One region of the Kaistia nematophila genome, then DNA from elsewhere that is predicted to be linked to it. Evidence: riboswitches for the same ligand, from Rfam matches in the RefSeq annotation. Region 1 holds a riboswitch; the other holds the start of a gene.
The links. Region 1 has a riboswitch for thiamine pyrophosphate ahead of OSH07_RS19100 (ABC transporter permease). Riboswitches for the same ligand answer to the same signal wherever they lie in the genome.

Region 1 (14,688 bases):
GCCGGCCGGCGTCAGCGTGCTGGTGGCCGACGATCTGCCGGCTGACATGGTCGCCGACAGCCTGCGGGTGAAGGGCATGGCCGCCGGCGGCGTCACCATCCGCTCCGTCGAGACGCGACCGGGCAGGGCGGATGCCGGCGCCGATCCGGCCCGGCAGTCGATCGCCGTCGAAATCGAGGCGCTGCGCGACCAGGTCGCCGCGCTCGACGACCGGCTCGCCGCCCTCGACCTCCGGGTGAAGTTCATCGACCAGCTGGCCGAGAGCGTGCCCGAGGGGCTCGCCAAGGGCATGGCGGAAGGCAAGTCGATCGGCAATTGGGTCGAGACCGCCGAAGGCCTCGGGCTCGAGCGGGAGAAGATCGACCGCCAGCGCGCCGCGCTTCGCATCGAAAAGCGCGGCGTCGAGAAGACCATCGCCGAGCGGCAGAAGGCGATGGATGCGCTGCCGCCGTCCCTGCCGAAGCTGACGGCGCGGATCGAGCTGCAGGCCGACCAGCCGGCGACGGGCCAGCTGACGCTCGGCTACCGCACCGAGTCGGCCGGATGGAGCCCCGCCTACGACATCTCGCTGGCGCTGGGCGAGACGGCGGCCGAGCCGAAGCTGGAACTGATCCGGCGGGCCGAGCTGCATCAGGAGACCGGCGAGGACTGGTCTGGCGTGGCGCTGACGTTGTCGACGACGCGGCCGGCGGAAGGCACGCAGCCGCCGGAGCTCTATGAGAGCGTCGTTCGCTTCATGCCGCGCTTCGTTCAGGAGCCGGCGCGCGAATCGCTCGCCATCGCGCCGCCGGCCCCCGCCCCGATGGCGCCATCCCGGAAGATGGCCGCGGGTGGCGCGGATGCCGAGGCGGTGGGGCAGGCGGAGGCCGTCGCCGATTTCGGAGATTTCCGTGCCGAATACCGGATTGCCGAGCCGGTTTCGATCGCCTCGGGCGAGGGCGATCGCTCGGTGCGGATTGCGACCGAGACCCTGGCGCCGACGATCGAGGTGCGCGCGGTCCCGGCGGTGAGCGATGCCGCCTTCCTGACGGCGCGGTTCAAGAACCGGTCCGGCGCGCCCTATGTCGGCGGCAATGCCGTGCTTTACCGTGATGGCGTCTTCGCCGGCACGGTTCCGCTCGATTTCGTCGCGCCGGATGGCGAACTGAGGCTCGGATTCGGCATCGACGACAAGGTGAGCGTCACGCGAACGACGCTCGACCGCAAGACCGGCGAGCGCGGGCTGATCTCGTCGGAGAAGACCGACGAGCGGCGTTATCGCATCAAGGTCGAAAACCGCCACGCCCGCCCGATGGCGATCGTCGTGCTCGACCAGTTGCCGGTTTCCGAGGCGGCGGCCATCACCGTGCAGTCGCTCGCCGAGGCGACGCCGCCGACGGAGAGCGCCGTCGACGGGGCGCGCGGCGTGGTTGCCTGGCGCTATGATTATGCCGCCGGCGAAACAAAAGAGATCTTGAACGCCTTTGCCGTGCGTTGGCCGGCGGATCAGGACGTATTCTGGGAGAATTGAGGGGCTGAGATGCTCTCGCGGGGGTCGCGCGGGGCAGATGGAGTCTATATAGTCCGCGCGCCTCGTCCTGGCGGCTCGCCGGGGTGAGTCCTATCGCGTGCCGCGCAGCGTGGCATCAGCAATTGGCTTGACGTCGAAGAGGGAAGTTCAATGGCGAATGTAGTCGTCGTCGGATCGCAATGGGGCGACGAAGGCAAGGGCAAGATTGTCGACTGGCTCTCCGAGCGCGCCGACATCGTCGTGCGCTTCCAGGGCGGACATAACGCCGGCCATACGCTCGTCATCGACGGCGTCTCCTACAAGCTCAGCCTGCTGCCGTCCGGCGTCGTGCGTCCGGGCAAGATGGGCGTCATCGGCAATGGCGTCGTCGTCGATCCGCATGCGCTCGTGGCCGAGATCGGCCGCCTCGAGGCGCAGGGCGTCAAGGTCGGCCCCGACAATCTCCGCATCGCCGAGAACGCCGCGCTGATCCTGTCGTTGCATCGCGAACTCGACGCCTTCCGCGAGAACAGCAATGCCGGCACCCGCATCGGCACCACCAAGCGCGGCATCGGCCCGGCCTATGAGGACAAGGTCGGCCGCCGCGCCATCCGCGTCATGGACCTCGCCGACCTGCCGGCGCTGCGCGAGAAGATCGAGCGGCTGCTGGCGCACCACAATGCGCTGCGCCGCGGCCTCGGCCAGGAAGAGATCCTCGCCGAGACGCTCTACGAGGAGCTCGCCTCGGTCGCCGACAAGGTCCTGCCGTTCATGGATTCGGTCTGGCAGCTGCTCGACCGCGAGCGTCGCGCCGGCAAGCGCATCCTGTTCGAGGGCGCGCAGGGCGCGCTGCTCGACATCGACCACGGCACCTATCCGTTCGTCACCTCGTCCAACACCGTCGCCGGCCAGGCCTCGACCGGTTCGGGCGTCGGCCCGGGTGCCGTCGGCTACGTGCTCGGCATCACCAAGGCCTACACGACGCGCGTCGGCGAGGGGCCGTTCCCGACCGAGCAGACCGGCGAAGTCGGCGATTTCCTCGGCACGCGCGGCCACGAATTCGGCACGGTGACGGGGCGCAAGCGCCGTTGCGGCTGGTTCGACGCCGTGCTGGTTCGCCAGACGATCCGCACCTCCGGCATCACCGGAATCGCGCTGACGAAGCTCGATGTTCTCGACGGCCTTGAAGAAATCAAGATTTGCGTTGGATATAGGCTGGACGGCCGCGAGATCGACTATCTCCCGGCATCCCAGGCGGCGCAGGCCCGGGTCGAGCCGATCTACGAGACGCTGGAAGGCTGGAAGGATTCCACCGCCGGCGCCCGTAGCTGGAACGATCTGCCGGCGCAGGCCGTGAAATATGTCCGTCACGTCGAGGAACTGATCGGCGCGCCCGTTGCGCTCCTGTCGACCAGCCCGGAACGAGACGATACAATTCTGGTTCAGGATCCGTTTCAGGACTGAGGTTGTCGATCGCAGGCGCCGGTTCGGACGTAGTTAGTAGAATGGGACGATGACCGACTATTACGCGGTATTGAAAAAGGCGGTTTCCGGGTTCGAGAGCGAATCCGGCGACGCGCGTCGTTCAGTTTACGACAAGGCGCGCACGGCGCTGATCGGACAGCTGAAGTCCATCGACCCGCCCCTGACCACATCCGAGATTTCCCGCCAGCGCCTGGAACTGGAGGAGGCGATCCGCAAGGTCGAGCGCGAGGCGAGCGCCGCGCGCCCGGCCCCGGTTCGCGTCAGCGCCGCGGCGGCCGTTGCCGAGGCGCTTGCCGTCACGCCCGAGCCGGTCGAGCCGGAGCCGGTCGAACAGCTCGAAGAAGAGCTGGAGGCGGAGATCGCGCCGCCGCCGCCCCTGCCTACGCCGGCCTCGCAGCCGGTCGTGGCCCGCCCGCGTCCGGCCGCCGAGCCGCCGCGTCAGCAGCCCGCCGCGCCGACGCCGGCCCCGGCGCCCGTAGCGCCTCCGCCGCAGGCCGCCGAGGCCGAATTCTTCCATGACGAGGCCGACGAGGCGCATGCGTCCGAGCCCGAGATCGAGGCCGACTGGCACGAGCCCGAGCCGCCGCAGAAGCCTTCGCGCCAGCCGCCGCCGGTGCAGCCGCAATGGCCGCAGGTCTCGCCCACGCGCCCGAGCGCCTATGATCGCGCCGCGCCGCAGGGCCGTCGCGAGCCGACGATGTCGGCGCCGGAACCGGCCGACGAGCCGCGCTTCGACGCGGATCTCGAACATGACCACGACCATGACGACAGCCGTCATTTCAGCGCCGACGCCGACTGGGCGCCCGAGCCGCTGCGCGCCACGCCGATGGGGAATGACTCTTTCGACGAGCCGCGCGAGCGCCGTCCGTCGCGTCGCGAGCGCAACCGCGAGGCTGCCGAGCGTCCCGCCGTTTATGTCGAGCGCACCAAGCCTTCGCGCTGGCCGACGATCATTCTGCTGGTCCTGATCGCGCTGATGCTTTGCGGCATCGCGGCGCTGGTCTGGTCGCAGCGCAGCGTTGTCAAGGACGTGATCGGCGACCTGATCTCGTCCTCCGATACCGGCGCCAAGACCGCGTCGAACGAGGACGCGCCGCCGACGCTTTCGGCGCCCGCGAGCAGCAAGAATTCCGATCGCCTCGGCGGCGGCGCCGCGGAAGAGGCGCCGGCGAAGTCGGTCCGCACGGTCGATGCCCAGCCTTCGTCGGATGGCGAGGAAGCCGATCCGCTCGCCGGCGTGATGACGCCGGAGGGCACCGGCTCCGCCGCCCCGGCCCAGGCGCCGGCCGCGGCCGAGCCGGCCGATACGGCCCCGGCGGCCTCGGCTCCCGCCGCGGCGCCCGCGGCCGGAACGGCTGATGAGTCGCTCGTCGCGCAGAAGGCCATCCTCTACGAACAGCCGACCGACGGCACCCAGAACGTCAAGGTGGTTCCGGCCAATGTGACGTGGAAGTTCAACGCCAATTCGCCGAACGGCCCGGAGATCCAGGCCAATCTCGACGTGCCCGAGAAGGGCATGAAGGTGACTCTGAACATCCGCAAGAACAATGACAGCGCGCTGCCGGCGAGCCATCTGGTCGAGATTGTCGTGGATACGCCTGCGAATTTCGCCGGCGGCGGCGTCAAGTCGGTGCCGGCACTGGTGATGAAGCCGACCGAGGAATCGCGTGGCCAGCCGCTCGACGGCGCCGCTGCCAAGGTCGCCGACGGCTTCTTCTGGATCGCCTTCTCGAACGACGCCCAGCCGATGGCGCAGAACGTCGCGCTGCTTCGCGAGCGCAACTGGATCGACCTGCCGATCGTCTACAACAACGACCAGCGCGCGATCCTGACCTTCGAGAAGGGCACACCCGGCCAGCGCGTCTTCGACAAGGCGATGACCGCCTGGGGCAACAAGTAGCGCCACGCCAACCTCGCGGGATGAACCATGAAAGTCCGGCTCATCCTGCATGGCAAGGCGGCGCGCGATCCGCGCGTGCGTGAGGCCGTCGGCGCCGTCCGCGCCGATGGCCATGTGGTCGAGGTCCGCGTGACCTGGGAGGCGGGCGACGCCAGTCGTTTCGCCCGCGAGGCCGTCGCGGAAGCGCGCAAGGGCGCGATCGACTGCATCGTCGCCGGCGGCGGCGATGGCACGGTCAACGAGGTGTTCGCCGCCTCGCTCGCGGCCGAGCCGCCGGAAAGCTGCTCGTTCGGCATCCTGCCGCTCGGCACCGCCAATGATTTCGCCCGTTCCACCGGCATTCCCGTCGACGACCTGACGGCGGCGCTCCGGCTCGTCACCACGACCCCGGCGCGACGGATCGATGTCGGCAGCCTGAACGGTCGCGTCTTCGTCAATCTCGTCTCCGGCGGCTTCGGCTCGCGCGTCACCGTCGAGACCGATCCGGAGCTGAAGAGCCGGCTCGGCGGCCTCGCCTATGTCGTCACCGGCGTCACCCGGTTTCGCGAGCTCTCGGCCAATAGCGGCCGCTTCCGCGCCGAAGGCTTCGAGTGGGAAGGCAGCTTCCTGGCGCTCGCGATCGGCAATGGCCGCCAGGCCGGCGGTGGCATCGTGCTCTGCCCGGAAGCCCGCATCGACGACGGCCTGCTTGACCTCGCCATCCTGCCGGAACTCACCGGCGATGCTCGGCTCGAAGCCTTCACGCAGTTGTGGCGGCAGGGCGCGGCGGCCGTCGAGAACATCCAGATCAGGACCCGCAGCGCCTGGATCGAATATGATTCGCACGAGGAACTGCACGTCAATCTCGATGGCGAGCCGGTGAAGACGCGGCATTTCCGCGTCGAGTGCCGGCCCGCCTCCCTTCGCGTCCACCTCGGCTCCACCCCGCTCGACGGCACCGCATAGCAGCTCCGCTCGGCCGGCCCCTTGCACGGCGAAGCATCCTCGGCCATGCTCGCCCCATTCCGAGGGGTGTTCGCGAACGCGAGCTGAGATGGCCTGGGGCCGAACCCTTCGAACCTGATCCGGGTCATGCCGGCGAAGGGACGGGAAGCTGGTTCACGACGTCTGCTCGTTTCCATCGCCATGCGCATGGCCTCGTCCGATCTTCGGAGGAGCGGCTTCGCCATGGTGGCAAGGGCAGAGTTTGAGGGAACTGTGCGACGGCATGGCTGGGCCGGCGGCCTCGCGCGCGCGTTCGTCGTCGCCGTCGCCCTGATTGCCATCTGGCAGCTCGTGATCGTCGTCTTCGCGCCGCCGCCCTTCATGCTGCCGCCGCCCGCGCGTGTCTGGCGCGCCCTCGTCGAGCGGCCCGATCTCTGGCGCCGCGACGCCGTCACCACGCTGATCGAGACGATCTCAGGCCTCGTTACCGGTGCGCTCGCCGGCGTCGCGCTGGCGCTGGTCATGACCTTCGTTCCGGCGATCCGGCGCATCCTGATGCCGCTGCTGATCGTCACCCAGGCCTTTCCCGTCTTTGCCATCGCGCCGCTGCTCGTGCTCTGGTTCGGTTTCGGCATCGGCTCGAAGATCGTCATGGCGACGATCGCCATCTTCTTTCCCGTCGCGTCCGCTTTCCATGACGGGCTGGCGCGCACCGATGCCGGGCTGATCGACCTGAGCCGCCTCTACCGGGCCAGGCGCTGGCAGGAAATCCTCTATCTGCGCATCCCCGACGCGCTGCCGGCGCTGGCCTCCGGACTCCGCGTCGCCGCTGTCTACGCGCCCGTCGGCGCGCTGATCGGCGAATGGGTCGGCGCCTCGTCCGGGCTTGGCTACGCCATGCTGATGGCGAACGGCCGGGCGCAGACCGACGTCGTCTTCGCCGCGCTGGCGCTTCTCGCCGCCATGGCCGTGCTGGTGCGCGCCGCGGTCGAGATCGCCACGCGCCACATCGCCCCCTGGGCGCCCGAAACCATCCGCTAATCCCCTCGACCTGCAAAGGAAACGTCGATGAAACCCTTCCTCCGGCTCGCGGCGTTCGGCCTCGCCACTGCCCTGACGATCGGATCGGCCCAGGCAGCCGACAAGCTGACCGTCCTGCTCGACTGGTTCTACAATCCCGACCATGCGCCGCTGGTGATCGCCAAGGAGGGCGGCTTCTTCGAGAAGCACGGCCTCGACGTCGAGATGATCGCGCCTGCCGACGCCAGCGCGCCGCCGCGCCTCGTCGCCGCCGGCCAGGCCGATATCGCGATCACCTATCAGCCGGACCTTATGCTGCAGGTGAAGGAAGGGCTGCCGCTGACCCGCATCGGCACGCTGATCGAGACGCCGCTCAACGCGCTGATCGCGCTCAAGGACGGGCCGATCAAGACGCTCGCCGACCTGAAGGGCAAGAAGGTCGGCTATTCGGTGGCGAGCCTGCAGAACGCCTATATCGGCACCGTCCTCGCCTCCGTCGGCCTCAGCGAGAAGGATGTCGAGATGGTCAACGTCAACTTCAACCTCTCGACCTCGCTGATGTCCGGCCAGGTCGATGCGGTGATCGACGGCTATCGCAACGTCGAGCTGATCCAGCTCGGCCTCGAGGGCAAGCCGGGCATCGCCTTCTACCTGGAGGAGCACGGCGTTCCCGCCTATGACGAGCTGATCTACGTCACTCGCAACGAGCTTCGCGACGACCCGCGCATGGTCCGTTTCCTGGCGGCGGTCGAGGACGCGACGATCTTCCTGACCAACCATCCGGAAGAGGCGCTGGCGATGTTCCTGAAGTCGCACAAGGACCTGGATGACCAACTGAACCGCGACTCGTTCCTGGCGACGCTGCCGCGCTTCGCCAAGCGCCCTGCCGCCCTCGATATCGGCCGCTATGACCGCTTTGCCGAGTTCATGAAGGCGAGGGGGCTGCTCGATTCTATCCCGCCGATCGACAGCTACGCGATCGCGCCGCGATAGGACGGATCTGCATCGAGATGCCGGCGCAATCCGTCACCTCCCACTGAGGGAGGCCTTCGCCCAGCACTAACCTCAGTATTTTGAGGGGACCAGAGGCCCGTCTCGAAGCACGCAGGGCGGCGTCGGTACGGAGATTTTCCTCTCAGGTGGTGCGTCCTCCGAGACGGCTTGCAGCGCAAGCCGCCTCAGGATGCTGGAGATCGAGACCTGTAGAACCTCAAGGGTTGCGTGAGAGGTTCATTCCGGCAGGCCGGCCAGCTTCAGGCCTTCCATGTAGCGGTCGAGCTGCGGGCCGGCGAGATTCTTGATGCCGTCGCGGACGCCGGCGACCGTCAGGCCCGGGCTTTCGGCCAAAAGCCGACGCACGGCGTTGCGGGCGAGCGTCGTCTGGCCAGCGAGCGCCGCCGAGGTCGCCTGCAGGCGATAGGCCCAGACCATGCCGGGACGGCCATGCAGCGACTGGCCGGCCCAATGCGCCGCCTCGGCATAGTTGCCGAGCAGGAAATGGCAGGTCGCGATGCCGGCGAAGGCGTTGAACTGGATCGGATCTTCCGGGCTCAGCGCGATCGCCTTCTCGAAGCTCTCGATGCCGAGTTCCGGCCGCTCCGAATAAGCCTGCGCATAGCCCAGCCGGGTCCAGGCCCAGGCGAAGGTCGAATCGAGCGCGATGGCTCGCTCGATGAACTGCAGCGCGCGCGACTGGTCGGTGTTGAGGATCGAGAAGGTGGCGCCGATCGCGGTCAGGACAAGCGGATCGGGTTCGCCCAGCTCCGCCGCCAGCTCGGCGAGCGCAATCGCCTCGGCGCGGTCGGCGGCCGGATCGTCGGACCAGAGATAGGTGATCTGCTGACTGAGGCACCAGCCCTTCAGGCTGATCGCGGCGCTCGAACGCGGATCCGCGAGCAGTGCCTTCTGCAGCAGCGCCAGGGCGGCGGCATTGTCCTCGCGCCGATGCGCCCAGAAATGCGGCATCGCCTGCAGCACGAGCTCGTGCGTCTTCAGCGTTTCCGTCGCCTTGCGCCTCACCCGCTCGATTTCCGCCGCCCGGATGGCGGGGCGGAGCGCGCCGGCGACCAGCGTGGCGACTTCGTCCTGCAACGTCAGCGGATCATGGACGGTGCCATCTTTGCGGCCAGACCACAGATGCGCGCCCGTCTCTGCCTCGACCAACTGGGCCGTGACGCGCAGCGTTTCACCGGCCTGGCGAACGCTGCCCTCGATCACGTAGCGCACGCCGAGGTCGCGGCCCAGCGAGCGGACGTCGGTCGGCTTGCCCTTGTAGGTGAAGGCGGAATTGCGGGCGACGACGCGGATGTCGCGCACGCGCGACAGCGTGGCGGTCATCTCCTCGACGACCCCGTCGGCGAAGGCCTCGTGATCGCTGCGCGGCGACAGGTCGTCGAACGGCAGCACGACGGTGAGCGGGCGCAGGTCCGGCTGCTCGGCCGGCTGCAGTGGCGGCACCGCCAGGCTGGTCGGTGTCAGCGTCTGGCCGGCCGTCGGCACCAGGCGCGGCATCGGCTTGCCCTCGGGCATCCAGAACCAGGCCTCGACCGGGTAGGGGATGCTGCGCAGCGACAGGAAGCCGGCCGGCTTGAAGGCGGCGGCGGGTTCGCCGAGCAATTGCCAGCGGACGGAATGGGTGATGGCGATGCCGCCGGGCGGCGCGGCGGCCTGCAGGCGCATGGCGAAGCCGATGGCGGCGCCGAACCGGTCGTCTTCGGTGAGGATCAGGTCGGCGAGCACGATCGCCGCGCGCACCTCGATCGGCGGGCGGCCGCGGGTGGCGTTGCGCGCCGCCATGCCGTTCTGGAACGCCATCGTCCATTCGACCGCGTCAAGGACGCTCGGAAACTCGATCAGGCCGCCATCGCCCATCGTCTTGATGATGTGGGCGCCGAATCGGGGAATGGTGGGTCGGACGAGGCTGCGATAGATCGCGCGCATCTCGCGAATGGCGCCGAGCTCGTCACGCTGGATGAGTTCGGAATAACCGACCACATCCAAGGCAGCAATGACGGTCAATCGGCGACGCGGGCGCGCCATGATGATCCCTCGACACTGTGTTGTATGAGCTATCGGGCCTGCCGCAGATTACGCAAAGGCAAGTCACCTCTAGCCGCATACAGCATCAGCGAAACTTTCGCAACGGTTTCGTTTGTCGGGAAAGTCGAAAGTTACGCGCGTAGGCAGAAAGGACGCAACGCGCGAAACCGACGCCGGAGCGGGTCAGGCGTCGGTGTCGGCCAGTTCGTCGTCGGCGTGGCTGCGCTCGAGATCGCGCGCGCCACGCTTGACCGCCTTCTGCACCTTTTCGAACGCCCTGACCTCGATCTGGCGGACGCGTTCGCGGCTGACGCCGAATTCGGCCGAGAGTTCCTCGAGCGTCATCGGGTCGTCGGCCAGGCGGCGCGCTTCGAAGATGCGGCGTTCGCGCTCGTTGAGCACGCCCATCGCGTCGCGCAGCAGCTGGCGGCGATTGTCGGCCTCTTCCTGGTTGGCGAGGATGGTTTCCTGGTTGTCGCTGTCGTCGACCAGCCAGTCCTGCCATTCGCCGCCCTCGGTATCGGCGCGAAGCGGCGCGTTCAGCGACGCGTCGCCGCCAAGGCGACGGTTCATCGAGATGACGTCGTCGGTCGAGACGCCGAGCTTGGTGGCGATCTGCTCGACCTGGTGCGGCTTCAGATCGCCTTCCTCGAGTGCCTGGATCTGGCTCTTCATCTTGCGCAGATTGAAGAACAGGCGCTTCTGGTTGGCGGTCGTGCCCATCTTGACCAGGCTCCACGAGCGCAGGATGTACTCCTGGATCGAGGCCTTGATCCACCACATCGCATAGGTCGCGAGGCGGAAGCCCTTTTCGGGCTCGAACCGCTTCACGGCCTGCATGAGGCCGACATTGCCCTCGGAGATCACTTCGCCGATCGGCAGGCCGTAGCCGCGATAGCCCATGGCGATCTTCGCCACGAGGCGCAGATGGCTCGTCACCAGCTTGTGGGCGGCGCTGCGGTCGTCATGCTCCTTGTAGGCCTTGGCCAGCATATATTCTTCATCCGGCGCGAGCATGGGAAAGCGGCGGATGTCGTCGAGATAACGTGAAAGTCCGGCTTCGCCGGACGCGATGACAGGAAGACTTGCTCTGGCAGCCATACGTGCCCCCTCCATTCTTTTCGGCGTTCCCCGAAAGCCAACGCCGATCGCGGCCATGTTGGCCCGCATGGAGATATATAGGCACGAAATACAAGTTTAACAGGACCGATTGGTCCGACCCGATCACAGTCCGTTGAAGGCCTCGATCAGATCGGCCAGGTCTTCCGGCGGATCGCTTTCAAAATGCAGCGTTTCTCCGGTCGTCGGATGCTCGAAGCCGAGCAGCCACGCGTGCAGCGCCTGGCGGTGGAAGCGGGCGATCGCGCTGCGGGCCGGTTCCGGGATCCGCGCCAGCTTGGTAAGGAAGCCCTTGCCATATTCCTGGTCGCCGATCAGCGGATGCGCCATCGCGGCCATGTGGACGCGGATCTGATGGGTGCGGCCCGTCTCCAGCCGGAGGTCGAGCAGGCTGGCGATCGGATTGGCGGGATCGCCGAAGCGCTCCTCGACCGTATAGTGGGTGATCGCTTCCTTGCCGCCCGTCTTCACCACCGCCATCTTCAGCCGGCTCACCGGCGAGCGGCCGATCGGGGCGTCGACGAGGCCGTAGGGCAGGGACGGCACGCCCCAGACGATGGCGCGATAGCCGCGCTCGAGCGGACCGGAGCGGCCATGGTCGGCGAACTGGTTGGCGAGGCGCTTGTGGGCGCGGTCGTTCTTCGCCACCACCATCAGGCCGGTCGTGTCCTTGTCGAGCCGGTGCACGATGCCCGGGCGGCGGACGCCGCCAATGCCGGAAAGGCTGTCGCCGCAATGGGCAATCAGCGCGTTGACGAGCGTGCCGGTCCAGTTGCCGGCGGCCGGATGCACGACGAGGCCGGCCTGCTTGTCGATGACGAGCAGGTCGCTGTCCTCATAGACGACATTGAGCGGGATCGGCTCGCCTTCCGGCTCGGGTGCGACCGCCGGCGGCACGGCGACGCGGATGACGTCGCCCGCGTTGACCGCCTTTTTGGCCTCCACTATGGTCGCGCCGCCGATCGAAACGTGGCCGGCCTCGATCAGGGCCTTGAGGCGGCTGCGGGAGAGCTCGGCGATCGCGGCGGCCAGATAGGCGTCGAGGCGACGGCCAGCCGCATCCGGTTCGACCACGAGGTCGACGATTTCCTCGCCGTCATCCGGAAACTGATCCATGGTCAACCCTACTTCCTCTTCGAACGGCGCGCCGCAACAGGGTGGCGATACGCCCCTCGATCCCGCCGTCGAGCGCGTCCGGCAGAAGCTGAGACGACTGATTCTGGTATCGAGTCTGACGGTGGTGCTCGGCTTCGTCGCCGTGCTGTTCGCCGTCATCTATCGGATCGGCCCCGGCGGAAGCAAGTCCGGTCTTGCCCCGTCCTCGGCGGAACTGCGCATCGAGCAGGCCATACCGGCCGGCGGCCGCGTCGTTTCCTCGGCGCTGAACGGCGACCAGCTGGCGCTGACGCTCGATGTCGGCGGCGCGACGCGTGTCGTCATCCTCAACATCAACACTGGCAAGGTGCTGCGCAACATCAGCCTCGGCACCACGCCGTAGCGCCGGGTCGCGGGTTTCCGCCATCTTCTCCCCCATGCGGAAAAAGTTCTGCACAGGGAGTTTCAAAGAACTTTGGCGATGTGGCTTGCCAAGGTTCCGATCACCCGGTATATCGCCGTCATCCGAAAGCAAACGGATCCGCGCCCATCGTCTAGCGGTCAGGACGTCGCCCTCTCACGGCGAAAGCAGGGGTTCGATTCCCCTTGGGCGTACCAAAACCTCCGCATTCCAGAACTGAATACTGACCCGTCCAACACGGCATGTTTCGCGTGTGGGTTAGCCGCTTGTGCCCTTCAGGCTCAGGCGGGAGATGGCCTTCCGGCGACATAGTCGCCGAGCCCCGCGACCAGATGGTCGAAGGCGAGGCGCATGCGCCGGACCGTGCCGAGATCCTCGTGCATGGCGACCCAGCATTCGAGCGGATAGGCGAATTCTGCCGGCACGAGATGGACGAGCTCGGGATCGCGCGCCGCGAGCGGGCTCTGGCAGCCGCCGATGCCGAGGCCGGCCCGGATCGCGGCGAGCTGGGCGGTGTCGCTGTCGGTGCGCAGGCTGAACATCTCGCGCGAAAGCGGCAGGCCCAGCTGCTGCAGCGCCCGGATGGCGGGTGAATCGCGGTCGAAGCCGATCAGCGCATGGCCATCCAGCTCGGCCAGCGTCCCCGGCGTGCCCCGTCGCGCCAGGTAGCGACGATGGGCATGCAGGCCGATGTCGATCGTGCCGATGCGGCGGGCGAGCAGGGCGCCCTGCGTCGGCCGGGCCATCCGCACGGCGATGTCGGCCTCGCGCCGCACCAGATCCTCGTTGCGGTTGGAAACCACCAATTCGACGGCGATGCCCGGATGCCGCTCCATGAAGGGGGCGAGGATCGCCGGCAGGATTTCCGTGCCGACCACCTCGCTCGCCGTCAGACGCACCGTGCCGCGGTCCTCGGCCGCCTCGGCCGACGCCGCGCGCACCAGCGCCTCGGCGGCGGCGGCCATGGTTTCGGCATGCGGCGCCAGCTCCAGCGCCGCCTCCGTCGGCGTCAGGCCGGCGCGCGAGCGGGTGAACAGCACGACGCCGAGCGCCTGCTCCAGTTCGTCGACGTGGCGGCCGAGCGTCGGCTGGGTCAGCCGCAGGCTGCGCGCCGCCGCCGACAGGCTGCCGTCGCCGAGTACGGCGAGGAAGGAGCGGAAATGGTCCCAGGATGGCGTCATCATAGAAAAATGTATGACCGGCATCCAAAGTTCAACAATTTAAAATGGAATGCGCCAGCGCGATGTTCGTTTCCACGGCAACGAAGGAGCGGATCATGACCGAACAGAAACTGGCCCTGGTGATCGGCGCGACCGGCGGCGTCGGCGGCGCGGTGGCACGGGCGCTCTTGGCGCATGGCTGGCGGGTGCGGGCGCTGCAGCGCGACCCGGCGGCGGCCCGCCGCAAGCCCGGCGGTGACGGCATCGAATGGGTCAGGGGCGACGCCATGAACCCCGCCGACGTCATCGCCGCGGCGGAAGGGGCGTCGATCCTGTTCCATGGCGCCAACCCGCCCGGCTATCACAACTGGCGGGGTCTGGCCCTGCCGATGCTGGAAAGCACGATCGCCGCCGCGAAGGCTGTCGGCGCCCGCATCGTCTTCCCCGGCACCATCTATAACTTCGGGCCGGACGCGCGGCCTCTGATCGACGAGACCTCGCCGCAGCGGCCGACCACGCGCAAGGGGAAGATCCGCGTCGCCATGGAGCAGCGGCTGCGCGATACGGCGGCCGCGGGGACGCCGGTGCTGATTGTCCGTGCCGGTGACTTCTTCGGCCCGCATGCCGGCAACAACTGGTTTGCCGCCGGCATCGTCAAGCCGGGTAAGCCCGCGACGACGATTGCCTATCCGGGCAAGCGCGACATCGGGCATGACTGGGCCTATCTGCCGGATCTGGCCGAGACCATCGTCGAACTGATCGAGCGCGCCGACGAGCTCGGGCCGTTCGAGGTGTTCCACTTCCGTGGCCATTATTTCGAGCACGGCGTCGACATCGCGAAAGGGGTCGCGGCGGCGATGGGGCGGCCGGCAAGCCGGATCCGCGGCTTTCCATGGTTCGCCATCTATCTCGGCGCGCCCTTCGTCGAGATGTTCCGCGAGCTGATCGAGGTGCGCTACCTCTGGAAGGAGCGGCTGGAACTCGACAATCGCAAGCTCATCGCCTTTCTCGGCCGCGAGCCGCATACGCCCCTGCC
Region 2 (14,688 bases), on a different contig from region 1:
GGGACCTGCACATCACGCGGCTGCACGAGCAGGTCCAGTGGGGCCGCGAGGCGGCGACCGAGCGGCTCGACGCCATGACGAAGGGCTTCGCCGCCACGCTCGGCTCCGACGCCAACCTGGCGGCGATCAAGACCTTGACCCAGTCGGTCAAGCGCGAGGCCCTGGTGATGGCGTTCTCGGACGTGTTCCTCGTGCTCGCCGTCATCTTCGCAGGAATAGTCCTCCTGGTCCCGCTGGCGCAGAAGCCGCAGGGCGCACCGGCAGGCGGAGGGGGCGGCCACTAGGCCGTCCCTGTTCATCCTCCGGGTTCCCGCCACTCGCCCCTCGCTCGATCCAAGACCGCGGATTGAGATCGGCGGGCAACAGGACTAGTGTCGGGTGCCCTGGCTGAACCAGATTCCTCAGGCGCCCCTCTTGCCCGGCCCACCCCCGGCGGGCGCACAATCACATTGGCGATATTCCATGGATGCTTCCGTTTCCTCGCGCCCAGGTCCGGCTCCGCTCGACCATGCGACCGTTCGCTCGATCGTCCTCGGCGTCATGCTGGCCATGTTCCTGGCCGCTCTCGACCAGACCATCGTGGCAACCGCGCTGCCGACCATCGGCCGCGAGCTCGGTGACCTGCAGAACATCGCCTGGGTCGTGACCGCCTACTTGCTGTCATCGACGGCGGTGACGCCGCTCTACGGCAAGCTCAGCGACATCCATGGCCGGCGCACGGTACTGCTGATCGCCATCGCCATCTTCATCGTCGGGTCGATCGCCTGCGCGCTGGCGCCAACCATGACCGGGCTGATCCTCGCCCGTTTCCTGCAGGGCCTCGGCGGAGGCGGCCTGATCTCGCTGGCCCATACGATCACGGGCGACGCGATCCCGCCCAAGGAGCGCGCCAAGTACATGGGCTATTTCGGCGCCGTCTTCGCCAGCGCCAGCGTCGCCGGCCCGGTGCTGGGCGGCGTGCTTTCCGAGGCGCTGCACTGGTCGGTCATCTTCTGGATCAACCTGCCGCTCGGCCTCATCGCCTTCGCCATGACGTTCAACGCACTGAAGAAGCTGCCGCGCAACGATCGCCCGCACCGGCTCGACGTGGTCGGCGCCGTGCTGCTGGTGGCGGCGGCCGTGCTGCTGCTGCTGGCGCTGAGCTGGGGCGGCGTCAACTATCCGTGGGGCTCGCTGCCGATCATCTCGCTCCTGCTGGCCTCGGCGGCGGCGTGGGTGCTCTTCGTCGCTCGCGTCCTGACAGCGCCGGAGCCGTTCCTGCCAGTCGGCGTGCTGCGCGACCAGGTGGTGGCGACGGCGACGCTCGCCGGCTTCTTCGGCATCGGCACCATGGTCGGCCTGTCGATCTACATGCCGCTGTTCTTCCAGTCGGTACTGCACCTGTCGGCGGCGGAATCGGGCTTCGCGCTGATCCCCCTCTCGATCGGAACGGTGTTCGGCGCCCAGTTCTCCGGCCGCGTCATGGCCCGCGTCCAGCACTACAAGCGCTCGCCGACCATCGGCCTGGCCGTCGCGATGATCCTGACCGCCCTGCTCGCCGCCTTTGCCGGCCGGATGGACGTGATCTCGATCGAGATCGTCCTGGCCTTCATCGGCGCCGGACTCGGCACGCTATTCCCGGTGACGATCGTGGTGGCCCAGAACGCCGTGCAGGCGCATCACCTCGGCACCGCGACGGCGACGATCAACTTCATGCGCTCGCTCGGCAGCGCCATCCTGGTCGCAGCCTTCGGCGCGATCTTCCTCGCCGGCCTCGGTGCGATCTCCGGCGGCGAAGGCGGATCGGTCGAGGCCAAGATTGCCGCAGCAGCTGGGGCCGGCATTTCGCTCGCCGGCGCTTTCCGTGGCGTGTTCATCGCGGCGACGATCTGCATCGCCATTTCGCTGGCGCTGCTCGCGATCATGGAAGAGCGCCCGCTGCGCAGCACCCGCGGCCCCACCCCTTCGGCGGTCGAGGTCTAGACGCACAAGGCCCCAACCCGAGCGGTCGGGTTGGGGTGATTTTCGGAAGTCGCTCGCGCGCTGGAACACGCCGGACGACTACGGGCTTTCGGAATTGGCCTCATGGAAGCGGATGCGGTTGCCGAACGGATCCGGCACCTGCACCATGCGGGCGTCAAAGCCGGTATCCTGAAGCCCCGGGCGCGAATAGCCATACTTCTTGGCCAGAAGCTCGCGGTGGAAGGCCTCGATCCCGCGCATCCAGACGAACACGGTCGAGCCAGGGCTGGCGTCGCCGTGATGCTCGGAGAGATGCAGCACCGCGCCGGCGCGCGAGATCTGCGCATAGAGCGGCATGCCCTCGCCGTAGCGATGCTCCCAATCGACATGGAAGCCGAGGAAATCGCGATAGAATTCCATCGCCTTGGCGATGTCGAATATCCGCAGGATCGGGATCACCCGGGTGAATTGCAATCCGTCCGCCGCGGCAGCCTTGATCGGATCGGCCTCGGCGGCGATCGCCGCCGCGAGGACGTTCCAGTCGTCGAGCCCGAACTGGCGGGCGACGATCTCGAGCGTTTCGCTGTGGGTGAGTTCGATATCGCGCTCGGCCATCACCGCCCGCAGCGCCTTTGCCATGGATTTGGCATCGCGAAAATCGCGCATACAACCTGTTCCTTGCCTCAGGGCGAACGCAGTCACGTCAGTGCTTGCATTGCTGAGGCGTTCGCCGGGGCCAACGGATCAGGTTCGGTTCATCCGGTGCATTCACCATACCCCAAAGGGCGCAAGCGGCAGGCTGCACCAGCCTGCCGCGATCTTAGTCGACGCGGTCGACGCGTCAATCGGCTCAGTCGATCAGCTTGTAGGCCGGCACCGTCAGGAACGGCTCGAAGGTCTTGGCCGTCGACAGCTTGGCGAACAGGCTGATCGCCTCGGGGAAACGGCCGGCCGCATAATTGTCCGGACCGACCTCGCCCTTCACCACTTCCATCTCCTCGGCGAGCGCGCGACGGAACAAGTCTTCCGTCACCTTCTGGCCGTCTTCCAGCGTCGCCTCGAAGTTCAGCTGCTGCCAGATCTGGGCGCGGCTGATCTCGGCCGTCGCCGCGTCTTCCATCAGGTTGTAGATCGGCACCGCGCCGCGACCGCGCAGCCATGCCTCGATGTACTGGACGCCGACGCGGATGTTGTGGCGCAGGCCCTCTTCCGTGCGGGTGCCATCATGGATCGCGAGCATGTCCTTCTGGCCGAAGGAAACCTCCTCGCGCAGGCGTGAGAGCTGGTTCGGCGTCGGCATCAGGCGATCGAACACTTCCATGGCGACCGGCACGAGATCGGGATGCGCGACCCAGGTGCCGTCATGACCTGCATTGGCCTCGCGCTCCTTGTCGGCGCGCACCTTGGCGAACGCCGCCTCGTTGGCCTCGGGATTGTTCTTGATCGGGATCTGCGCCGCCATGCCGCCCATCGCAAAGGCGCCGCGGCGGTGGCAGGTCTTGATCAGGAGTTCCGAATAGGCGAGCAGGAAGGCCTTGCCCATCACGACCTGGCCGCGATCCGGCAGCAGGAACGCCTTGTTGTTGCGCAGCGTCTTGATGAACGAGAAGATGTAGTCCCAGCGGCCGCAGTTGAGGCCGGCCATATGGTCCTTCAGCTCGTACAGGATCTCGTCCATCTCGAAGGCCGCCGGCAGCGTCTCGATCAACACCGTCGCCTTGATCGTGCCATGTGCGAGGCCAAGCGCCTCCTCGGCATAGGTGAAGACCTCGTCCCAGAGACGGGCCTCCAGATGGCTTTCGGTCTTGGGCAGGTAGAAATACGGGCCCGAACCCTGCGCCAGCGCTGCCTTGGCGTTGTGGAAGACATAGAGGCCGAAATCGACGAGCGAGCCCGATGCGTCCTTGCCGTCGAAGGTGATGTGGCGCTCGGGCAGGTGCCAGCCGCGCGGACGGATGATCAGCACGGCAGGATTGGCGCCGAGCTTGTAGGCCTTGCCGGTGCGCGGATCGGTGAAGTCGATCCGGTTTTCCCAGCGATCCCTGAGATTGAGCTGGCCCTCGACCATGTTGGCCCAGACCGGCGAGGAGGCATCCTCGAAGTCGGCCATGAAAACCTTCGCGCCCGAGTTCAGCGCGTTGACGATCATCTTGCGGTCGACCGGGCCGGTGATCTCGACGCGACGATCCTGCAGGTCGGCCGGGATCGGCGCGACCTTCCAGTCGCCTTCGCGGATCGCCTTGGTCTCGGGCAGGAAGTCCGGCAGGCCGCCATTGTCGAAGAAGACCTGGCGCTCGTTGCGGAACTCGAGCAGGGCCCGGCGCTTGGCGTCGAACCGGCCGTGCAGTTCGGCGACGAAGGCGAGCGCCTCCGGCGTCAGGATCTCGTCGAAGCGGGGACCGATCTCCCCCTTCACAGCCAGGCGTTCAGCGTTGGTGGCGGACATGACAACTCCTCGGTGGGAACGTTGGAGCGACTATGCCACGCCACCGTCTTCAACTGAACCTGCACGATCAGGGCAGAACTTGTTCCGAATTGGAAAAGGTCGCCTACTTGCCGCGATAGCGCGCGATCCGGGTGGAAAAATCGCGCGCCGCCGCCGCAGGGTCTTCCGCCGCGATGATGGCGGAGACAATGGCGAGGCCATCGGCGCCCGCTGCCAGCGTCGGTTCGACATGCTCCGGCTTCAGGCCGCCGATGGCGACGACGGGCAGGCCCACCGTCCTCTTGACGCGACCGAGATGCTCGAAGCCGATCGGATCCGGCGCATTCGGCTTGGTCGAGGTGGCGAAGACCGGGCCGACACCGAGATAGTCGATCGGGCCGAGTTCTTCCGGCGTCAGTTCGTGCATCTGCGCCGCCGACAGGCCGAGGATGCGATCCGGGCCGATCAGCTCGCGCACCTTGGCGACCCGCATGTCGCTCTGGCCGACATGCACGCCATCGGCGTCGACCGCCAGCGCGACGTCGACGCGATCATTGATGATGAGCGGGATGCCGCGCGGCCGCAGCAGGTCGACCAGCGCCGACGCCGTCGCGACGAAATCGCGGGTCGAACCCTGCTTGAAGCGGTGCTGGACGAGCGTGACGCCGCCATCAATGGCGGCGCGGACGGTCTCGACGACGCCGCGCGGCCCGGCAAGATCCTCGTCGGTGACGAGATAGAGCGAAAGATCGAAAGGACGGCTCATCAGACATTCACCTCTTCAACGGTCTTGATCGTGGCGTAACGCTCGAGCATGCCGGCATCTTCGGCGTGGAGCGCATCGCACAGTTCGGCGGGAAGGTGTCCCGGCCCGGTCACGCGCGCAGCGGCCGCGGCGCCGGCGGCGCCATAGACGGCGAGCGCCGCCACGGCGGCCTCGAAGGGCGGACGCACGGCGGCGAACGCCGCCACGGTCGCCGAGAGCGCGCAGCCGAGAGCGGTCGAAAGCGGCATCAGCGGACTGCCGCCGGTGACCGCCACCACCGTATCCCCGTCCGTGACGTAGTCGGTCTCGCCGGTGATGGCGACGACCGCGCCGCTGGCGCGCGCCAGCGCCTTGCCGGCTGCGAGCGCCGCATCGGACGAGGCGGTCGAATCGACGCCCTTGCCCCCTGCCCCGGCGGCTCCCGCCAGGCTCATGATCTCGCTCGCATTGCCGCGGATGATCGCCGGGCCGGCCCGGCTCATCTCGACGGCGAAATCGGTGCGGAACTTCGTGGCGCCGCAGCCGACCGGATCGAGGACCCAGGGCTTGCCGAGCGCGACGGCCTGCTTCGCGGCGCGGCGCATGCCCTCGATCCATTGCGGCGACAGCGTGCCGATATTGATCACCAGCGCGCTGGAGATGGCGACGAACTCGTCGACCTCCTCGGCGGCATGCACCATGGCCGGCGACGCGCCGACGGCGAGCAGCACATTGGCCGAGATCGTCATCGCGACGTAGTTGGTGATGTTCTGCACGAGCGGGCGGGCGGCGCGCATGGCTGCGAGCGCGCTGGCAGCGTCGGCGACCGTCAGGTGGCGATGTTGGGTGGTAGACACGAATGGACGTCCTTTGCTGTGACGCAGGACGGAACGATGGCAAGGACATCTAGGTGCTGAAGCATCCAGGCGCTTGGCTCAATCCCTCCGCCGGCATGATCCGGATCAGGTTCGCGGGTTAGTCCAAAGACCTCTCAGCCAAGCTCCGACGGAAATTCCGATGGATCAGGGCACCCCGATGAGACGAGCGGACCCTATCACGGCTTGGCATCCAGGCAAGGGGCAAGCGGTCGTCAACGGACCTGCCGGGCCCTTGTGACCGCGGTCACGGCGACCTAACCTCGCGGCCTGCTAGCTTTCGCCTTTGCAATCCGCGTCCGGGCCGAGGCCTCGACCGCCGCACGAGACCCGCCGCATGCTCCAGCCCTATCCCGGCCGCCAGCAGTTTTCCACGCAGGCCCTGCCCGCGAAGGACCGATTCCCCGTTTTCTGCGAGGAGATCGTCCGCCGCGCCGTCGCGCTCGACATCGTCCGCCACGACGACAGCCCGTTCGAAGGCGAGATCGAGCTCTGCCAGGCCGGCCCTGTCGATATCGCCATCATCTCCACCTCGCCGGCGAGCTATCTGCGCACGCCGAGCCTGGTGCGAGACGGCAACGACGCGCTGTTCGCCTTTCTCTGCGTCGAGGGACAAATGATGGCGACGCAGGGCGAGCCGCGCCGCATCGCTCCCGGCGACGGCCTTCTCTGCGACAGTTCGCAGACCGGCGGACTGCGCATGGAGACGGCGACGCGCTACTGGGGCGTGCGCACCTCGCGCGCCCACATCGCAACCCTGACGCCGCGCATCGACCGCCTCGCCGGCGCGCCGCTCGGCGACCATGCCTTCGCGCTGCGCCTGCTCACCAGCTACCTCGAAGGCCTGTTCAGCCATGGCGCGCCACTCGGCAATACGACCGCGCGCGTCTTCGGCGAACATCTCGTCGACCTGATCGCCGTCGCGCTCGGCGCCAGCGGCGAGGCGCGCGAGCAGGCCGAGGCCGGCGGCGTCCGCGCCGCCAGGCGCGCCACCATCCTGCGCGCCATCGAAAAGGAGAGCCACGACCCGAAGTTCAGCGCCGCCCGCCTGGCGGCGCGGCTCGGCATCACGCCGCGCTACGTTCACGTGCTGCTGGAAGAAACCGGCCAGACCTTCGCCGAGCATGTACTGAACGCCCGTCTCGCGATGGTGCTGAAGCGCCTGCGCGACCCTGACGCCCGCCATATGAAGATCATCGAGATCGCCAGCGAAGCCGGCTTCACCGATCTCTCGCATTTCAACCGCAGCTTCCGCCGCCGCTTCGGCGACACCCCGACCGGGGTGCGGGCGATGAAAGCGCGCCTCTGGCTAGAGGCCTGACCAAGGCCCGAAGGGATGGAGCGGCGACGCGCAAAGGACTAGCGTGGCAGGGCCATGGCGACGGAGCGAGGGGCATGAACAAGAGCCGGATCGAAGCGTTCAGCGACGGCGTCATCGCCATCATCATCACCATCATGGTTCTGGAGCTGAAGGTTCCGCACGAAGCGGACATCCACACGCTGCTGCCGCTGCTGCCGGTCTTTCTCAGCTATGTGCTGAGCTTTGTCATGATCGGCATCTACTGGAACAACCACCATCACATGTTCCACGCCGTGCGGCATGTGCGCGGCGGCGTGCTCTGGGCCAATCTGCACCTGCTGTTCTGGCTGTCGCTGATGCCCTTCACCACCGCCTGGATGGGCGAGAACCACATCGAATCCGTGCCGGTCGCCGTCTATGGCTTCGTCCTGATGATGTCCGGCATCGCCTACTACATCCTCGCCCGCGCGCTGATCCGCCTGGAAGGCGCGGATTCGGCCCTCGCGATCGCCTTCGGCAAAGACAGGAAGGGCCGGATCTCGGTCGTCATCTACGCCGCCGCGATCGCCCTCGCCTTCCTGAGCCCGTGGATCGCGATCGGCTGCTATGTGGCCGTGGCGCTGATCTGGCTGGTGCCGGACCGCCGTGTCGAGCGCGTGCTGCTCGCCGCCCATCCCGGCCAGGCCCCACCGGAACGATAGCGCCCGGCAATGCCGCACTATTTGCAGCCAAGGGCCCCGGTTGGGCGTATGATCACGCCATGTACCTCCAGTTTCCGAACCGAAGCCGCAGTTACAGCCCCTCGCATCACCGGATCCAGTTCTGGGGCTATGACAGCGCGCTGGAAATCTCGTTCTTCCTGGAAACGGATGCCCTCGCGCGGATTGATCCGGGCGGCGGACTGGACGAGGCGGCGGCGCTGCAGGCCTTCGACGCCAACCGGGCGCGGATCGAACGCGCGGCCGAGCGGGTCTATTCCCGCCATGCGCAGGGATCCTACCTTCTGACCGCCGACGATCTTTGAGGGATCAGGCGGGAAGCCCCGCCGGTTTCGGGCCGCCATAGGCCCAGTCCAGCAGTTCGATCGTATGCACGACCGGCACCCCGCCCGAGAGCTGGGTGATGCAGCCGATATTGCCGGTGGCGACGACGTCGGGGGCGACCTTGGCGATGTTGCCTAGCTTGCGCGCCTTCAGCTGCTGGGAGAGCTCCGGCTGCAGCATGTTGTAGGTACCGGCCGATCCGCAGCAGAGATGTCCCTCCGGCACGTCGCGCACGGTGAATCCAGCCTTCGACAGCAGCGTCTTCGGCGTCGTCTTGATCTGCTGGCCATGCTGCATCGAGCAGGCGGAGTGGTAGGCGACGGTCAAAGGCTTGGGAGCGGCAACCGGTGCCAGCTTCAGGCTCTCGAGATATTCCGTGATGTCCTTGGCGATCGCCGAAACCCGCTTCGCCTTCTCGGCGTAGGCGGCGTCCTCGCGGAACATGAAGCCGTAGTCCTTGATCGTCGTGCCGCAGCCGGACGCCGTGATGATGATGGCGTCGAGCCCCTCGCCGTCCATCTCGGCGATCCAGGCGTCGATCGTCCGCTTCGCCGTCTCGTGCGACTGCTCGGATTTGCCCATGTGGTGGGCGAGCGAACCGCAGCAGGTCTCCCCCCTGGCGATCACCACCTCGACACCGACCCGGTTCAGCAGGCGGATCGTCGCCTCGTTGATGCCGGGATCGAGCACCGGCTGGACGCAGCCCGAAAGCAGCGCCACCCGGCCGCGCTTCTCGACCTGGGTCGGGAACGTGCCCGGCCCCTCCGAAGCGGTGCGACCATGCGGGAAGCGCGGCGCCAGCTTCAGCATGGCGCTGATCCGCTTGAAGCCCGGCACCTTGCCGATCGGGCCCGCGAAGGGACGCGCCATGGCGGCGCCGACAAGCGCCAGGCGAAAGCGATTGCGATAGGGCAAGATGCCCGCGATCGCGGTGCGGATCACCTTGTCGGCGAGCGGGCGATCATAGGTCTCCTCGATATGCGCGCGGGCATGATCGACGAGGTGCATGTAGTTCACGCCGGACGGACAGGTCGACATGCAGGAAAGGCAGGAAAGGCAGCGATCGACGTGCTTGACCACCTGCTCATTGGCCGGCTTGCCGCCCTCCAGCATGTCCTTGATCAGGTAGATGCGGCCGCGCGGACTGTCGAGTTCGTCGCCAAGCAGCACATAGGTCGGACAGGTCGCGGTACAGAAGCCGCAATGGACGCAGGTGCGCAGGATCTTCTCGGATTCGCGGACATCCGGATCGGCGAGCTGGGCAAGGGAGAAGGAGGTTTGCATGGATCACTCTGCCGCTGCGGGCGGTGTTGAGAAGGGTGCCGGATCGTGCTTGCGCAACCCCAGGCCATCTGGCATTGGCGAGGCGCGCGAAATTTCTTCAGCGCATTCAAGGGAATAGCTATGCAGCATCGCCTGTGGGCCGCCGTCGGAGCGGCCTTCTTCACGTCTCTCGTTCTCGCCGGCACCGCCAGCGCCGAGAACCGCCAGGTGAAGATCATCAACGAAACCAGTTCCGACCTCAGCGAATTCTACGCTTCGAACGTCGGCGCCAAGGATTGGGAAGAGGATATTCTCGGCGACGACGAGGTTCCCGCCGGCGGATCGGTCACCATCAACATGGATGACGGCAGCGGATACTGCAAATTCGACTTCAAGGGCGTCTTCGCGGATGACAGCGAAGTGGTCGAGGAAGGCATCGACGTTTGCGAGGTGGGCGTCGTCCGCTTCACCGAATAGAACGGCTGCGGCCCCGGCGCTTTGCCGCGCCGGCGGCCATCCCATTCCTGTTCCAGCCTCCGGCATGGCTCACATCCTTCCCGGATTGAGCACCCCGGCCGGATCGAAAGTCGCCTTGATCAGGCGGCTCATCGCAGCGACCGCCGGCTCTTCCGGCTCGAAGACGGGCACGGTCGCCCGCAGCGTCGGCGAACCGCGCACCAGCATGGCATGACCGCCCACGGCCGTGACCGCCGCCCGCACCACCGCGGCGCCGCCATCGCCCTCTCCCGGCGCGCTCGCCCAGACCAGACCGCCGCCCCAATCATAGACGAGCCGGCTCCCCAGCGCGGCGGCGAGCGCGTCGCCCACCTTCGGACCGTCGGTCGGACGGACTGAAATCCGCCAGATCGCCGCCTCATGCGGAACCTCGAGCGCCTCGACGTCACGGATGCCCTTCCAGAGCACGCGCGAGGCCTCGGCGGCGATGATGTCAAAATTGCCGAAGGGCTTCAGGACCTGATCCAGCCGCTCGCTGCGATAGCGGACGGAAGCCTCGAAGCCTTCCAGCCGCAGCAGCGTCCGCGCCGGCATTCCGTCCGTGGCCGGCAGATGGGCAGCGGCCGTCACCTCGAAGGGCGTGCCGAGCGCCGCCGTCAGCGCCGCGACGCCGCGCTCGGACGAGAGCCCGCTCAGAAGCAGCGTCCGCTCCGTCTCCGCCTCGGGAACGAGCTTGTATGTGACCTCGGTCAGAACGCCGAGCGTGCCCCAGGAACCGGCCAGCAGCTTGACGAAATCATAGCCGGTCACGTTCTTCATGACGCGGCCGCCGGTCTTGATCGTCTCGCCGCGGCCGGTGGTGGCGCGCACGCCGATCAGCGAGTCGCGCGCGGCGCCGGCATGAATGCGGCGCGGGCCGGAGCTATTGGAGGCGGTCATGCCGCCGATCGTCGGCGTGCCGTGACCGCCGAGCAGCTGGCGATAGTCGATCGGCTCGAACGGCAGGCGCTGCCGGTTGGCGGCGAGCGTCTCCTGGATCTCGGATAGCGGCGTGCCGGCACGAGCCGAGATCACCAGTTCCGAGGGCTCGTACAGCGTGATGCCGGTCAGGAGCTGCGTCGACAGCGTGCGCTCGGCGTGAACCGGCCGGCCGATCGGCCGCGTGCCGCCGCCGTGAATGGCCAGCGCGCTCTTCGACTGTGCCGCTTCATGCACGATCGCCTCGATCTCGGCCTCGTTGTCGGGAAGAAGGATCGACGTCATCGGCGGACTTCCTGCAAGACGGGCATTTCGGGCATCAGACGGGGCGTCCCGCGAGCGGGAACACCTTGTGCGGGTTGAGCAGCCATTGCGGATCAAGCGCGGTCTTCACCCGCATCTGCTGGTCGAGATCGATGGTGTTGAACTGATAGGTCATCAGGTCGCGCTTCTCGATGCCGACGCCATGCTCGCCGGTCAGGCAACCGCCGAGCTCGACGCAGAGCTTCAGGATGTCCTCGCCGCAGCGCTCGGCCTTTTCCTGCTCGGCCGGGTCGTTGGCATTGAAGAGCACCAGCGGGTGGAGGTTGCCGTCGCCGGCATGGAAGATGTTGGAGACGCGCAGCCCGTAGCCCTCGCAGATCCGGGCGATGCCGGTCAAAACGGCCGAAAGCTGGCCGGTCGGGATGGTGCCATCCATGCAGATATAGTCAGCCAGGCGGCCCATGGCGCCGAAGGCGGACTTGCGCCCCTTCCAGATCGCGGCGCTCTCGGCTTCCGATTGCGAGATGCGCAGGCCGGACGGGTTGTAGTCGGCGGCGATCGTCGTGATGCGCCCGATCAGATCCTCGATCTCGGCCTCGGAACCCTCGACCTCGATGATCAGCAGCGCCTCGACGTCGAGCGGATAGCCGGCATGGGCGAAGGCTTCGCAGACCTTGATCGCCGGCCGGTCCATGTATTCGATCGCGACCGGAATGATGCCGGAGGCGATGATGGCGGCGACGCAGGCGCCGGCGTCCTCGGCCGACTGGAAGCCCATCAGCATCGGCCGGGCGCCCTCGGCGAGCGGCAGGATGCGAAGCGTCGCCTCGGTGACGACGCCGAGCTGGCCCTCCGAGCCGACGATGAGGCCGAGCAGGTCGTAGCCGGCGGCATCGAGATGCGCGCCGCCGAGCTCGACGATGGTGCCGTCGATCAGCACCATCTTGACGCCCAGCACGTTGTTGGTGGTGACGCCGTATTTCAGGCAATGCGCGCCGCCGGAGTTCATGGCGATGTTGCCGGCGATGGTGCAGGCGAGCTGGCTCGACGGGTCGGGCGCGTAGAAGAAGCCGAGATGCGAGACGGCGCCGGAAACGCCGAGATTGGTGACGCCGGCCTCGACGCGGATGGTGCGGTTGGCGGTGTCGACGTCGAGGATGCGGCTCATCTTCGAGACGCCGAGCACCACGGCGTCCTCGCTCGGAATGGCGCCGCCGGCGAGCGACGTGCCGGCGCCGCGGGCGACGACCTTGACGCCTTCCCGGTTCAGGAATGTCAGCACCCTGGAAACCTGCTCGGTGGTTTCCGGTAGCACGACGGCGAGCGGCACGCGGCGATAGGCGGTGAGCGCGTCCGTCTCATAGGCGCGGCGCTCGTCCTCCTCGGTGATCAGCGAGGTCGGCGGCACCAGCGCGGCGAGGCCGGCGAGGATCTCCGCCCGGCGCGCGAGGATGCGCGGATCCGGCTTCGGAATCTCAATCGCGGACATGGCAGCCTCCCTCCCAGTTCAGAACCACTCTAGGCGCGCACGGGTTTGTACCCAAGCCGGGATAGAAAACAATCATCCTTGCCGGTAGATTGAAAATCGCCCTGATTTTTTGCCACCGTAGAGGCAATGAGCACACTATCCGATATGGAGATCTTCGCCCGCGTTGTCACCGCCGGAAGCCTTTCGGCGGCGGGGCGCGAGCTGGATCTTTCGCCCGCCGTCGTCTCCAAGCGCTTGAAGCGGCTGGAGGATCGGCTCGGCACGCGTCTGCTCCAGCGCACCACCCGGCAGATCGCTCTGACCGAGGCCGGCCGCGGCTTTCACGACCGCGTCGTGCAGATCCTCGCCTCGATCGACGAGGCGGAGTCCTTCGTCAGCCGGCGCTCGGACGTGGCGCGCGGCACGCTCAAGGTGTCGGCGCCGACCACCTTCGGCCGACTGCACATCGCGCCCTATCTCGGCGCCTTCCACGCCGCCAATCCCGGCCTGACGGTCAACCTGGTGCTGTCGGACGAGTTCGTCGACCTGGTCAAGGACGGCATCGACGTCTCGATCCGCATCGCCGAGCTGACGGATTCGAGCCTGGTGGCGCGGCGGCTGGCGCCGAATCATCGCCTGCTCTGCGCGACGCCTGCCTATCTCGCCGAGCACGGCACGCCGAAGACCATCGCCGAGCTGTCGCGGCATACGCTGCTCGCCACCGCCAGCCAGGATCCCTGGCGGCTCGAGGGGCCCGACGGGCCGGCGACCGTGCATGTCGAGGGCCGGCTCAGGACCAATTCGAACGAGGTGGTGCGCGAGGCGGTGCTCGCCGGGCTCGGCATCGCCTTCCGCTCGACCTGGGATGTCGGGCCGGAACTGCGCGAAGGCCGCCTCGTCGTCGTGCTGCCGGCTTATCGCGCCTCGCGGCACGTGGCGGTGCATGCGGTCTATCCGAGCCGCCGCTTCCTCGCCGCCAAGGTCCGGCTGTTCATCGACCATCTCGCCAGGCTCTATGGCGAGCACCCGCACTGGGACCAGGGGCTGGAACCCATCCTCGCGCCGACGAAAGCCCCCTAGTCGCCATGTCCATCGTCATGCCGCGAGCGGATGCGGCGGACAAGGAACCAGACGAACAGCGCCACCGGGATGACCGCGAAGGCGGTGACATGCGTCGGATCGAGCTCGAAGCCGACCACCGGCGAACCCTTGGCCAGATAGCCGATCAGGCCGACGATGTAATAGCTGATCGCCGCGACGGAGAGCCCTTCGACCGTCTGCTGCAGGCGCAACTGCAGGCGGGCGCGGCGGTTCATGCTGTCGAGCAGCGCCCGGTTCTGCTGCGACAACTCGACATCGACGCGCGCCCGCAGCAGCGCCGCCGCGCGGGCGAGCTTGCGCGACAGATCCTGCTGGCGGCTCTCGACCGTCTGGCAGGTGCGCATCGCCGGCGCCATGCGGCGGGCGAGATAGGCGGTGAAGCTCGAATAGCCCGGCGTCGGCCGCTCGCTCATCGCGTTCAGCCTGAGATGGGTGATCTCGGAATAGGCGCGGCTGGCGCCGAAGCGGAAGGCGCTTTCGGCGGCGCCCGCCTCCAGTTCGCCGGCGAGCGCCGTCAGGTCGTCGAGCAGCCGCCGATTGGCCTCGAACCCCTCGCTCGAACGGAAGCGGGCGGTGTTCGCCACCAGCTGGGTCTCGATCCGGCGGATCTCCGGCTGCAGGCGCTGCGCCTCCGGCAGGCCCAGGAGCGCCAGCGTCCGGTAGGTCTCGAGTTCGAGCAGGCGCTGCACCACCGGCCCGGCCTCCTGCGGCTCGAACCCGCGATCGATGACCAGCAGCCGCGTATAGCCGTCGCCATCCTCCCGGAAATCGCTGGCGATCACGCCGCGCCCGCCGGCCACCTCGGAAACCGCCAGCGAACCCGGATCGT

Region 2: another riboswitch for thiamine pyrophosphate. It lies ahead of thiM (hydroxyethylthiazole kinase); the one in region 1 lies ahead of OSH07_RS19100 (ABC transporter permease).

Annotation. Positions count from the first base shown of each region.
Region 1 is NZ_JAPKNK010000009.1:131,559-146,246, forward strand. It holds gene OSH07_RS19080 (mucoidy inhibitor MuiA family protein) at 1-1,510, shown strand, start outside; gene OSH07_RS19085 (adenylosuccinate synthase) at 1,661-2,953, shown strand; gene OSH07_RS19090 (hypothetical protein) at 3,003-4,874, shown strand; gene yegS (lipid kinase YegS) at 4,902-5,819, shown strand; TPP riboswitch at 5,872-5,977, shown strand; gene OSH07_RS19100 (ABC transporter permease) at 6,042-6,839, shown strand; gene OSH07_RS19105 (ABC transporter substrate-binding protein) at 6,867-7,811, shown strand; gene OSH07_RS19110 (adenylate/guanylate cyclase domain-containing protein) at 8,049-9,857, opposite strand; gene rpoH (RNA polymerase sigma factor RpoH) at 10,041-10,958, opposite strand; gene OSH07_RS19120 (RluA family pseudouridine synthase) at 11,082-12,092, opposite strand; gene OSH07_RS19125 (hypothetical protein) at 12,091-12,474, shown strand; tRNA gene OSH07_RS19130 (tRNA-Glu) at 12,615-12,689, shown strand; gene OSH07_RS19135 (LysR family transcriptional regulator) at 12,774-13,676, opposite strand; gene OSH07_RS19140 (NAD-dependent epimerase/dehydratase family protein) at 13,769-14,688, shown strand, end outside.
Region 2 is NZ_JAPKNK010000007.1:32,683-47,370, reverse strand. It holds gene OSH07_RS16255 (DHA2 family efflux MFS transporter permease subunit) at 1-284, shown strand, start outside; gene OSH07_RS16250 (MDR family MFS transporter) at 463-1,962, shown strand; gene OSH07_RS16245 (glyoxalase superfamily protein) at 2,041-2,607, opposite strand; gene aceB (malate synthase A) at 2,792-4,387, opposite strand; gene thiE (thiamine phosphate synthase) at 4,491-5,132, opposite strand; gene thiM (hydroxyethylthiazole kinase) at 5,132-5,968, opposite strand; TPP riboswitch at 6,034-6,156, opposite strand; gene OSH07_RS16225 (helix-turn-helix domain-containing protein) at 6,324-7,307, shown strand; gene OSH07_RS16220 (TMEM175 family protein) at 7,382-7,987, shown strand; gene OSH07_RS16215 (DUF1488 family protein) at 8,047-8,310, shown strand; gene glcF (glycolate oxidase subunit GlcF) at 8,315-9,613, opposite strand; gene OSH07_RS16205 (hypothetical protein) at 9,734-10,069, shown strand; gene OSH07_RS16200 (FAD-binding protein) at 10,139-11,311, opposite strand; gene OSH07_RS16195 (FAD-linked oxidase C-terminal domain-containing protein) at 11,346-12,779, opposite strand; gene OSH07_RS16190 (LysR family transcriptional regulator) at 12,906-13,838, shown strand; gene OSH07_RS16185 (DUF3422 family protein) at 13,835-14,688, opposite strand, start outside.